Regions from separate parts of the Amycolatopsis sp. NBC_00438 genome, predicted to be linked through region 2. Evidence: riboswitches for the same ligand, from Rfam matches in the RefSeq annotation. Region 2 holds a riboswitch; the other holds the start of a gene.
The links. Region 2 has a riboswitch for thiamine pyrophosphate ahead of thiC (phosphomethylpyrimidine synthase ThiC). Riboswitches for the same ligand answer to the same signal wherever they lie in the genome.
Positions count from the first base shown of each region.

Region 1: another riboswitch for thiamine pyrophosphate. It lies ahead of OG494_RS44130 (thiamine ABC transporter substrate-binding protein); the one in region 2 lies ahead of thiC (phosphomethylpyrimidine synthase ThiC).

Region 1 is NZ_CP107923.1:9,540,668-9,546,740, forward strand. It holds gene OG494_RS44090 (helix-turn-helix domain-containing protein) at 1-34, shown strand, start outside; gene OG494_RS44095 (hypothetical protein) at 624-902, shown strand; gene OG494_RS44100 (ArsR family transcriptional regulator) at 954-1,535, shown strand; gene OG494_RS44105 (hypothetical protein) at 1,535-2,002, shown strand; gene OG494_RS44110 (hypothetical protein) at 2,176-2,382, shown strand; partial or broken gene OG494_RS48535 (hypothetical protein) at 2,391-2,462, shown strand; gene OG494_RS44115 (DUF1330 domain-containing protein) at 2,494-2,667, shown strand; gene OG494_RS44120 (winged helix-turn-helix transcriptional regulator) at 2,678-3,043, shown strand; gene OG494_RS44125 (4a-hydroxytetrahydrobiopterin dehydratase) at 3,454-3,738, opposite strand; TPP riboswitch at 3,771-3,880, shown strand; gene OG494_RS44130 (thiamine ABC transporter substrate-binding protein) at 3,902-4,951, shown strand; gene OG494_RS44135 (ABC transporter permease) at 5,014-6,073, shown strand, end outside.
Region 2 is NZ_CP107923.1:8,977,909-8,983,981, reverse strand. It holds gene OG494_RS41330 (glycoside hydrolase family 15 protein) at 1-1,439, opposite strand, end outside; gene OG494_RS41325 (S1C family serine protease) at 1,645-2,556, shown strand; TPP riboswitch at 2,607-2,731, shown strand; gene thiC (phosphomethylpyrimidine synthase ThiC) at 2,725-4,359, shown strand; gene thiD (bifunctional hydroxymethylpyrimidine kinase/phosphomethylpyrimidine kinase) at 4,356-5,156, shown strand; gene OG494_RS41310 (winged helix-turn-helix transcriptional regulator) at 5,211-5,606, opposite strand; gene OG494_RS41305 (NADP-dependent oxidoreductase) at 5,698-6,073, shown strand, end outside.

The DNA of each region.
Region 1 (6,073 bases), 560 kb from region 2:
GGACGGACTCGATCAGGCCAAGGCCGCTAGTTGATCAGATGTGGATCTCCTGGGATCGCAGGAAGTTTCCTGCCCAAGATCTAAATGATCTACGTTGGTTGGTCACCAACCAGATATTGGTGATCAACAACAGAGGGTCAAGATGATCTTTTAAGATCCACTACGGAGACCCACACACACGGCTCCACGCATTTCTATATCGGACGCGTGTTTAAGCCCTGACCTGCGCAAACGCTCGACCAGTGGTCTTCAGGTGATCTTGGTGTCGCGAAAACCCGCAGGTCGGGCGCAAAATCCGGGGGCTGTACCCGACTTAACCACTGGGGTGGCTTGCTTGGATTAAGGCGTGTAAAAAGTCCCGTCCAGGGTGTCGCGATCCGCGACGTCCTCAGGGTTACGCCGAGACCGTAGCCCTCCCCCGGTCCAACGTTCCCTCGCGGACCGTCAGTCCGCGGACCGTCCGCAGAACGGTCAAGTAGTGCCATCTGTAACCAACGCTGGCAAACGTAAGAAACGGCAGGTCAGAGGCGTTGCAGGCCTATCTCCGCTGGTCGGAGTGCTGGGTGTCAACGTTCCGCTTCAACGTCTAGATCTGTCTCGGCCCCGGGTCGTAGGTCGGCCGGGTGATGAGCGATCTGGCTGCTGTCCTCGCGGAGCACCGTGCCGCGCCGTTTCCGTCGGCGGTCAGGCGGGGCGAGGACTACGGGTCCGTGTGCGCCGTGACGATCGACGCCGACATCTGCGGGTGGGCGAGCCGGGCGGGATCACTGCCGCCGGGCGCGCGGATGTCCTTCGCGCGTGCCGCGGACAGGCTGAGGTCGTCGCTGCCGGAGTTCCCCGCTGCGGGGCGGCCGTACTACGAGCGCCTTCTGGTCATTGCCGACCTGGCGCTGGCCGAGTAGCGGCTTGTCGCTGGTTGTTACTTTCATTGGGCGCAGGATATACTGCGTCCAATGAAAGCTTCGCCGAGCTTGCTGCCCCTGCTGCGTTCGCGCATGCAGGGTGAGCTGCTCGCGCTCGTGCTCCTGCACCCGGATCGCGAGTACAGCATCACCGAGCTCGCCGAGGCCTGTGGTGTCACGCCCACCGCCGTGTTGCGGGAAGTCGAGCGGCTGACCGGGGGCGGCATCCTGGAAGACCGGCGGGTGGGCCGCAGCCGGCTCGTCAAGGCGCGTACCGATACCCCGCTCTACCCGCCCCTGAGCGAGCTCATCGCTGTCACCTTCGGGCCGATGCCGCTTCTCGCCGAGGCCCTGTCCGGGCTGGCCGGCGTGCGCGAGGCCTACATCTACGGCTCCTGGGCCGCGCGCTACAGCGGCGAACCCGGTCTTCCGCCCGGCGACGTCGACGTCCTCGTTGTCGGTTCGCCCGATCCGGACGCGCTCTTCGACTCGGCGGAACAGGTGTCACGGCGGCTGGGGCGCGAGGTCAACGTCCACCGGGTCTCGCCCGAGTCGTGGGCGGCGAGCACCACCGATCCGTTCCTCACCAGCGTGCGTGAGCGTCCGCTGGTGAAACTCAGCCAGGAGACCTGATGCCGCAGTGGAACCAAGGCCGCGAACGGATCGACGCGTTCCTCGCGCGCGGCGCCATCGAGCACGTTCCGGCGTCGCGGGAGGCGGCCGAGGCCGAGCTCGTCCGAGCCCGTACGCACCTTGCTTCGGCGCGACAGCTCCAGGAGACGGACCCGGAAGGCGCCTACACGCTGGCCTACGACAGCGCGCGGCGGGCGTTGGCGGCCGTCCTGCAGAACCAGGGGCTGCGGGTGACGAGCCGCGGTGGGCACGTCACCGTCTACGAAGCCGTCCTCGCTCAGCTGGATCCGCCGCTGGGGTCGGTTTTGCGGCCCTTCAACCGGATGCGGGCCCGTCGCAACGAAGTCGCCTACCGGTCCTCGGAGGCGCCTGCGGTGACGCCGGAGGACGTGACGGCCGACGTCGTGAAGGTCGAGGCCCTCATCGACGTCGCCGAGAAGACGATCCCGAACATGCCACGCTATTGAGCACCGCTCGCCGGCCGCTCACTCCGCGCGAGAGAGCGGTCCTGGACCTGCTGCTGGCTACGGACTTTCCCGGTGCCGCGGCACTTCGCGCCCAGGCGCGCACGGCCGAGGTGACCGGCCGCTGCCCGTGCGGGTGTCCCACGATCGACCTCGCCGTCGACGCAACAGTGACGGTGGCCGACGTCGAGAGCCGGGTGGCCGTGGACGTCGATGTGGTGGACGGCGGGCTCATCCTCTTCGTCGACGAAGGCCGCTTGTCCGGCCTCGAATACTGGAGCGTGGCCGACGAAACCCCGGTCGAGTTCCCGCCGCCGGAGGAAATCCGGGTAGTGACAGCACCAGGTGACGGCTCCGGAGTTCTGCCACCCTCGGAACCGTGAGCGTCTACGTGATCTCCGAGGTCGAAATCCTCGACGAAGTCCAGGGCCGGCGTTACCGCGAACTCGCCCAGGAGTCGATCGTGCACCACGACGGCCGTTACCTCGCCCGCGGTGCGACGCCGACGGTTCTCGAAGGGGGACTGCGACGACCGCGTGGTCCTCGTCGAGTTCCCGGATCGCGAGACGGCCGAACGCTGGTACGCCTCGGCCGAGTACGCCGAGGCGCTGCAGCTCAGCAAGACCGCGCTGCGGCGGCGGTTGCTGCTCGTCGACGGCGTGGCCTAACGTCGGCTTCGTGGAGCCGCTGACCGCTGATCTCTTCGCGCCGCAATGCCCGTCCGGCGATACGCCGTTCCGGATCGGGGACAAGTGGGGCGGCATGGTCGTCGTCTGCCTGAAGGACGGGCCGCGGCGGTTCTCCGAACTGCGCGTGCCGCTGAGGAACGTCAGTCCGAAGGTGCTCACCGAGACACTGCGGTCCCTCGAGCGGGACGGGATGATCACCCGCAAGACCTACGACGAGAACCCGCCACGCGTCGAGTACGCGCTGACGGACCTGGGCCGGACCTTGTTCGAGCCCATGGACCGTTGCCGCGAATGGGCGGAGAAGTACCTGCCGAGCTTGCGGGCGGCCCGGCAGGCCTACGACCGGGCGGATTAGCCGAGGAGGCCCATCAGCGCGATCGCGATCAGCACGACCGCGGGCGCGAGGGCGTTGATCCAGGCGCGCTGGGCGGTGGTCAGGGTGGCGGGGGCGGGGGTGCTGTTCATGGCGTTTCCCTACGAACGGGCCGATGCTTCCGCGTGTTCAGCGCGTTGACCATGCCGAGCGTTAGCAGCTGTGACGAAGCTCACCCGATCATGCCGCTGACCAGCGGAAACAGCACTCAGCCGTCCGAGTGACGGCGGTTGCGGACGGTGAACCAGAGCACCCCACCGGCCGCGGCCACCATCGTCGCGAATGCCGTCGTGCCTACCACGATCGCCTGGGTCATGACTGTCCTCTCGAGTCCGAAGTCCTTTACCGAGAGACGTCGAACCCGGGCTTTCGTGCACTGAGAGTAGGCGGGATCACAGTCCGTCGAGAACTTCGTTGATCTGCTTGGCCAGCGCGAAGTCCTTCTCCGTCAACCCGCCTGCCGAATGCGTGCTGAGGTGGAAGGTCAGCGTGCGCCAGCGGATGTCGATGTCCGGGTGGTGGTCGGCGGCCTCGGCGAGCACCGCGACCCGGTCGACCACCTCGATCGCCTTCGGGAAGCTCGGGAGCTCCACCTCTCGCCGGATCACCGCGCCCGTGCGGACCCACCCGTGGAGCAGAGCTCGATCGGCCTCGTCGTCGCTCAAGATTTCCGTCATGCCTCCATCGTCCAACGTCCTGGACTACGCTGCACGGTTGCCACGGGAGTCCGGTGAGCCGGGCTGAGAGGCGGGGTGACCCGCGACCGTTAGCACCTGATCCCGGATCATGCCGGCGAAGGGAGGGCTTTCCCTCCTCGTCCGGCGAAGTGCAGGAGGGTAGATGAAACGCAGGGCTGTACGCGCCGCGACGGCCATCGCCGCCGTCAGCGTCGTCACAGCGGCGTGCTCGCTGTCGGACGGGTCCGGTGACACGAAGCAGACGCCCACCGTCACCCTGGTGACGCACGACTCCTTCCTGGCGCCGCAGGAGGTGCTCGACGCCTTCCAGCAGCAGTCGGGCATCAAGATCTCGGTGCTCAAGCAGGGCGACGCCGGTTCGCTGACCAACAAGCTCGTGCTGACCAAGGCCAACCCGGTCGGCGACGTCGCGTACGGCGTCGACTCGACGTTCGCCTCGCGCGCGCTCGCCGAGGGCGTCTTCGAGCCCTACACCAGCCCGGAGGCCGACCGCGGGCCGCAGCGTTACGCCGTCGACCCGGAGCACCGGCTGTCCGCGGTCGACGTCGGCGACGTCTGCGTCAACGTCGACACGAACTACTTCACCGCCAAGGGGATCCCGGCGCCGGAGTCGTACGACGACCTGGCCGACCCGAAGTACAAGGACCTGCTGGTCGCCGAGGATCCGGCGACGGCGTCGCCCGGGCTCGCGTTCCTGCTCGGCACCGTCGCGAAGTACGGCGAGGCCGGCTGGAAGGACTACTGGACCAAGCTGAAGGCCAACGGGCTCAAGGTGGTCAGCGGCTGGGAAGAGGCCTACACCAAGGACTTCTCCGGCTCGTCCGGCAAGGGGCCGCGGCCGATCGTGGTCTCGTACGCGTCGTCGCCGGCCGCCGAGGTGGGCGACGACGGGAAGCCGCGGACGAAGGCGCTGCTCGACACCTGCTACCGGCAGGTCGAGTACGCCGGGGTGCTGGCCGGCGGCAAGCAGGAGGAGAACGCGCGCAAGGTCGTCGACTTCCTGCTTTCGCAGCAGTTCCAGGCGACGGTGGCGGCCAACATGTACGTCTACCCGACGCGCCAGGGTGTCGACCTGCCGGCGGGCTGGGCGCAGGTCGCGCCGCTGCCGCAGAAGCCGCAGGCGCTGACCGCGGACCAGGTGCAGGCCGGGCGTGAGAAGTGGATCGGCGAATGGCGCACGCTCGTGCAGTGACATCCCGGAGCCTCCTGGCCCCGCCGCGGACCACCCGGGGGCTCGGCCTGGCGCTGCTCGGGCTGGGCCCGATCGGGTTCCTGGTGGTGTTCTTCGCCTGGCCGGTGCTGGCGATCGTCGGGCGCGGGTTCGCCGCGGGCGGGCTCGACGTCGTGCTGGGCGACCCGCAGACGTGGCGGCTGGCCGGCTTCACGGTGGCCACCGCCGCGGGCTCGACGGTCGTCGCGGTGCTGGCCGGGCTGCCCGTGGCGTTCCTGCTGGCGCGGGCGAAACTGCCCGGCGTCGGCCTGGCGCGGACGCTGGTGCTCGTGCCGTTCGTGCTGCCGACCGTCGTGGTCGGGCTGGCGTTCCGGGCGCTGTGGCCGGACGGCGGCGTGCTGCCGATCGTGCTGGCCAACGCGTTCTTCAACGTCGCCGTCGTCGCGCGGACGGTCGCCGGGCTCTGGGCGCGGCTGGATTCGCGGACGTCCGACGCCGCCCGGGCGCTCGGCGCGTCGCCGTGGCGGGCGTTCCGGTCGGTGACGCTGCCCGCGCTGGCGCCCGCGATCGCGTCCGCCGCGGCCGTCGTCTTCCTGTTCTGCGCCACCAGCTTCGGCGTCGTGCTGATCCTCGGCGGCGCGCGGTACCGGACCCTGGAAACCGAGATCTACTTGCGGACGGTCGACCTGCTCGACCTCTCCGGCGCGTCGGCGCTTTCGCTGATCCAGTTCGCGGCGGTCGTCGCGGCGCTGGTCGTCGGCGGGTTGGCGCGGCGGCGCAAGGAAGGCGCCAGGATCGGTTCCGGCGCGGTGCGACGCCCTCGCGGCGGCGAGTGGTGGGTCGTCGGCGCTGCGGGCGTCGTGCTGGCCCTGCTGCTGACGCCGATCGTCGCGCTGCTCGCCGAGTCGGTGTCCACTTCGGACGGCTGGAGCCTCGCGGGGTACCGCGCGCTCGCGGGCACCGGCGAGAAGGGCGCGCTGCAGGTGTCCGGCTGGGACGCCGCGCTGAACTCGCTGAAGGTGGCGATCGACGCGACGCTGCTGGCGCTGGTCGTCGGCGTGCTCGCGTCGGTGGTGCTGGTGGCGCTGCGCCGGTCGCCGGCGCGGGCCGCGCGCGGGCTGGGGGAGACGCTCGACGCCGCGC
Region 2 (6,073 bases):
GACGCGATGTCCGCGGCGCAGACCAGCCCGGCGATCACCGACGCGATGGTCGACGGGGACCAGCCGTCCTGCTCCTCCCAGCGCTCCTGCTGCGTCCACGGCGCGGCCTGGCCGTCAGGACCCTTGTAGGACAACAGGAAGTCGGCCGCCTTGCGCACGCCGGGCCACACGTCGTTGCGCCCCAGCTGCTGGGCCAGCACGATCGGGAACGCGGTTTCGTCGAGCTGGACCGACGTCCAGTACGGCACGCCGTCGACCCGGCTGTTCTGCGGCATATGGCCGTCGGCCTGCTGCTGCGTGCCGAACATGTAGGTCACCGCGCGGCTCGCGGCCGCGGTGTCGCCGCCTGCGGCCAGGCCGGTCGCGATCTGGTAGAGGTCGCGCGGCCAGACCAGGTGGTAGGTGCCGGACGGCGACCACTCCGGGTCGTTGTTCCCGAACCGCCAGGGCATGCTCGGCGACGCGATGAACGCGCCCGGGTGGTGCTTGTCCTCGCTCGCGGCCAGCGTCAGCATCGACGCCTTGTAGAGGTCGCGCTCGCTGTCGGTCTTCAGCGACGACGGCGGTTTGCTCACCCCGCGCAGGTACTGCTCCCAGCCGCGGTCGTAAGAACGGGTGATGTCCCCGAAACCGCGCCGCTGCGACGCCTGCGCGTTGCCGAGCGCGTCGGACGCCTTCGCGCCCATGCCGAGCGCGAGGGTGACGTGCCGGGTGCGCACGCCGTCGGCCGCGGTCTGCCCGGTCAGGACGACGTTGCCCTTCGTGGCGCTGTCGTACGTCGCGAGCTTGAACGTCTTCGCGAGCTGAGTGCCGCCGTCGGACGCGCCCGCGTAGCCGACGCTGGTCTTCGTGAAGGCGGGCTTCGCGGTGAGGGCGGCGGCGTTGGTGGCGTCCGACGCGGTGACGGCGTCCCCCTTGCGGGCGGCCGAATCGTCGGAGCCGTCGTTGGTCAGGTCCGGGTCGGCGACCGCGTAGAGCTGGTACGGCCGCCCGGTGAGCGACTGGAAGTCGACGTCCACCAGCACGGTCGTCGCGGCCGGATCGGTGACGTAGGTCTTGCGCAGCCGCCACCGGTGCTGGTCGTCGGTGATGGTCTGCTCGTAAACCAAGCTGTCGTCGTCGGTCCGCCGGACCTGCTGCGACCTGGCCGTGTTGTCGGCGACGGCGAAACTGCGCCCGTCGGTGACGACGAAGTCCATCGAGCGGACGCTCGGCGTCGACAGGTCCGGGTAGTAGACCTCGGACAGCTGACCGCCCTGGAGCGTGAACCAGACGTTGCTCGACCGGTCGTGAGCCGTGCCGAAGCCGGTCTTGTTCGCGGGCAGCCAGCTGGGATGGGCGCCGGGCGCCCCGGGAGCCGTCCCCTGGGCCGCCGCGGTCGCCGGTATCAGCCCGGTGACCAGCAGCCCGGCGAGGGCCGAGACCATGAGTTTGCGCATATCAACCCCACAGTGATGTCGCTTCTGCACCGTTACAGAAGCGACAGGCAGTGTCTCGCCGATTCTTCACCGGCGCATGGTCCGAATCGGTGAACCACTGACCGTCACTGGTCCGGTCACGCCGCCGGTTCACCAGCAGCGAACGGACTTCCGGCTGTTCGCGGCGCACTATTGAAGGACCTGCAACGGTGTAATCGAGGTACTCATGGACGAGGCGATGGACGCCTACTCACGCGCGGTCAGCACGGTCGCCAAGACCGTCACCCCGCACGTCGCCGGGGTTCAGCTCGCGCGCGGCAGCGGCTCCGCGGTGGTCTTCGCCGACGACGGCTACCTGCTGACCAACGCGCACGTCGTCGACCAGGACCGGAGCGGCGTCGCGACCTTCGCCGACGGCAGCGAAGCACGCTTCGACGTCGTCGGCGCCGATCCGCTGTCCGATCTCGCCGTGCTGCGGGCGCACGGCGAGACGCCCTCCGCCGCCGTGCTCGGCGACGCCGACAAGCTCGTCGTCGGGCAGCTCGTGGTGGCGATCGGGAGCCCGCTCGGCTTCTCCGGCTCGGTCACCGCGGGGGTCGTCAGCGCGCTCGGCCGGGCGCTCCCGGTGCGCCACGGCCGCGCCGGCCGGGTGATCGAGGACGTCATCCAGACCGACGCCGCGCTCAACCCGGGCAACTCCGGCGGCGCGCTCGCCGACTCCGCCGGCCGCGTCGTCGGGATCAACACCGCGGTCGCCGGCGTCGGGCTCGGCCTGGCCGTGCCGATCAACTCGACCACGCGCCGGATCATCAACACCCTCGTCGTCGAAGGCCGGGTGCGGCGCGCGTACCTCGGCGTTGTCGGCGTGCCCGCGCCGCTGCCCGACGACGTCGCCGAGCGCACCGGCCAGGAGGCCGGGCTGCGGGTGCGCGAAGTCGTCTCCGGCGGGCCCGCCGAGCGCGCCGGGCTGCGAACGGGTGATCTCGTGTTGACCGTCGGGCGCGCCCGGGTGTCGGACGCGCAGGGCATCCAGCGGCAGCTGTTCGCCGAAGTGATCGGCACCGCACTGCCGATCACCGTGCTGCGCAACGGAGCCATGGTCGACGTCTACGCCACACCGGCCGAACTGGTCGGGTGAGGTGAGCGGACTTGAGTCTGGCGCCCCGGCGTGGCATGGTCGGTGGCACAACACCACAACGCGGGAGCTCGCGCCATGGCGGGCTGAGAGGGTGACTGGGGATTTGTCCCGGGTGTCACCGACCGCATGAACCTGACCGGGTAATGCCGGCGTAGGGAGTGAAAGTCGTTGACCACCTTGGAGAACAAGGACGTCTCCGTCACGACCGGTCCGATCACCGGTTCGCACAAGGTCTACCACCAGACCGAATCCGGACTCCGCGTTCCGGCCCGCCGGATCGACCTCTCGAACGGCGAACACTTCGACGTCTACGACACTTCCGGGCCGTACACCGACCCTGAAGCGAAGATCGACGTCCATAGTGGACTCCACCGGCTTCGCGCCGACTGGGCCGACGGCCGTGAGCACAACACGCAGCTCGGCTGGGCCAAACAAGGCGTCGTCACCAGGGAAATGGAGTACATCGCCGCGCGGGAACGGGTTTCGCCGGAGTTCGTGCGCGACGAGGTCGCGAGCGGCCGCGCGGTGATCCCGGTCAACCGGCGCCACCCCGAGTCCGAACCGATGATCATCGGCAAGAACTTCCTGGTGAAGATCAACGCCAACATGGGCAACTCGGCCGTCTGGTCCTCGGTCGAGGAAGAGGTCGACAAGATGGTGTGGGCCACCCGCTGGGGTGCCGACACGATCATGGACCTGTCCACCGGCAAGCGGATCCACGAGACGCGCGAGTGGATCATCCGCAACTCGCCGGTGCCCGTCGGTACCGTGCCGATCTACCAGGCGCTGGAAAAGGTCGACGGGGAACCGGAAAAGCTGTCGTGGGAGGTCTACCGCGACACCATCGTCGAGCAGTGCGAGCAGGGTGTCGACTACGTCACGGTGCACGCCGGCGTGCTGCTGCGCTACATCCCGCTGACCGCGCGGCGCGTCACCGGCATCGTCAGCCGGGGTGGCTCGATCATGGCCGCGTGGTGCCTCGCGCACCACCAGGAGTCCTTCCTGTACACGCACTTCGAGGAACTCTGCGAGCTGCTGCGCCAGTACGACGTCACGTTCTCCCTCGGCGACGGCCTGCGCCCCGGCTCGATCGCCGACGCCAACGACCGCGCGCAGTTCGCCGAGCTGGAAACCCTCGGCGAGCTGACGCACCTCGCGCGCTCGCACGACGTCCAGGTGATGATCGAGGGCCCCGGCCACGTGCCGATGCACAAGATCAAGGAGAACGTCGAGCTGGAGGAACGGCTCTGCGGCGAGGCGCCGTTCTACACCCTCGGTCCACTCACGACGGACATCGCGCCGGCGTACGACCACATCACCTCGGCCATCGGCGCGGCGCAGATCGGCTGGTACGGCACGGCGATGCTGTGTTACGTCACGCCGAAGGAGCACCTCGGCCTGCCGAACCGCGACGACGTCAAGACCGGCGTGATCACGTACAAGATCGCCGCGCACGCCGCCGACCTGGCCAAGGGGCACCAGTACGCGCAGGAGTGGGACGACGAGCTGTCCAAGGCCCGCTTCGAGTTCCGCTGGAACGACCAGTTCAACCTGTCCCTCGACCCGGACACCGCACGCGCGTTCCACGACGAGACGCTGCCCGCCGAACCGGCCAAGACCGCGCACTTCTGCTCGATGTGCGGCCCGAAGTTCTGCTCGATGCGGATCACGCAGGACGTCCGCAAGTACGCCGAGGAGCACGGTCTGTCCACTGTGGAGGCCATCGAGGCCGGCATGGCTTCGAAGTCGGCGGAGTTCACCGAGTCCGGCGGCCAGGTCTACCTGCCCGTGGTGCAACCGTGACTCCGCCCACCGCCCTCACCATCGCCGGATCCGACTCCGGCGGTGGTGCGGGCATCCAGGCGGACCTGCGCACGTTCTTCGCCCACGGCGTGCACGGCCTGGTCGCGCTGACGGCCGTCACCGTGCAGAACTCGTTGGGCGTTCAGGGTTTCACCGAGATCCCGGCCGACGTCGTCGCCGCGCAGATCAAGGCGGTGGCGTCCGACATGGGCGTCAACGCGGCCAAGACGGGCATGCTGGCCACGGCGGAGATCATCCGCGCGGTGGCCAAGACCCTGGACGAGGTCGGCGGGGACATCCCCCTCGTGGTCGACCCGGTGGCGGCGTCGATGACGGGCCACGCGCTGCTGCGCGAGGACGCCCTGGAGGCGATCCGCACGGAACTGTTCCCGCGCGCGACGCTGATCACCCCGAACCTGGACGAGGTCCGCCTGCTGACGGGCATCTCCGTCACGGACGCGGCGTCCCAGCGAGACGCGGCCGAGGCGTTGCTGGCCTTCGGTTCCCGGTGGGTCCTGGTCAAGGGCGGCCACATGACGGGCCGCACCTGCGTGGACCTGCTGACCGACGGCAGCACGTACGTCTCGCTGAGCGGCCCCCGCTACGACACGGAGAACACCCACGGCGGCGGCGACACGATGGCGTCGGCGATCACGGCGTCGCTGGCGAAGGGCGCCTCGGTGCCGGACGCGGTGGCGGCGGGGAAGAAGTTCATCGAGAGGTGCGTGGCGGAGTCCTACCCGCTCGGCGCGGGCGTGGGCCCGGTGTCGCCGTTCTGGGTGCTCGGGTCCTCGTGAGTGTTCAGGGCGGTTCTAACCGCCCTGAACACTCACGACCAAGCTGCGGCAACCTCACCTGACCGGCTGCAGCTCCCGGCCGTCGTAGGACTCGCGGGCCGAGCGGATGCGGCCGAAGTTGGCCTGGGACCAGGCGCTCAGCGCCACCAGGTGCGCGCCGACCTCGGCGCCCATCTCCGTGAGCGCGTACTCCACCGTCGGCGGGGTCGTCGGGTAGACCGTGCGCGTCAGGAAGCCGTCGCGTTCCAGCTGGCGGAGGTTCTGGGTCAGCATCTTCTGGCTGATGCCGTCGACCGCGCGGCGCAGCTCGCCGAAGCGGTGCGGGCCGCGGGCCAGTGCGCCCAGGACCAGCGCCGTCCACTTGTTGGCCAGCAGGTCCAGTACGTCGCGGCAGGGACAGCTGCGGAGGTAGACGTCCCAGGGTCCGTCCTGGTCGCAGGTGGTTTCCATCGGGTACCTACTTTACGAAGAAGTGCCTTCTGGCGAAAAGTGCCTACCCGTCCGAGTATAGGAGCCGACCCCGGAACGAAGGAGCGAACAGATGCGCATCGTGACCCAGCAGGCACTCGGCGGGCCGGAGGTGCTGACCGTCACCGAAGCGGCTCGGCCGGTACCCGGGCCCACGGAGGTCCTGGTGCGCGTGCACGCCGCCGGGATCAACCCGGTCGACTGGAAGGTGCGCGCCGGCGGCGGGTTCCTCGGCGAACCGCCGTTCACCGTCGGCTGGGACGTCGCCGGCGTCGTCGAGGAGACCGGCTTCGGCGCCACCGGCGTCCGGCAGGGTGACGAAGTCCTCGGCATGCCCTGGTTCCCCCGCTCGGCCAGCGCCTACGCGGAGTACGTCACCGCGCCCTCGCGCCACTTCGTGCGCAAGCCCGCCGGGCTCTCGTTCGCCGAGGCCGCCGCGCTGCCGCTGG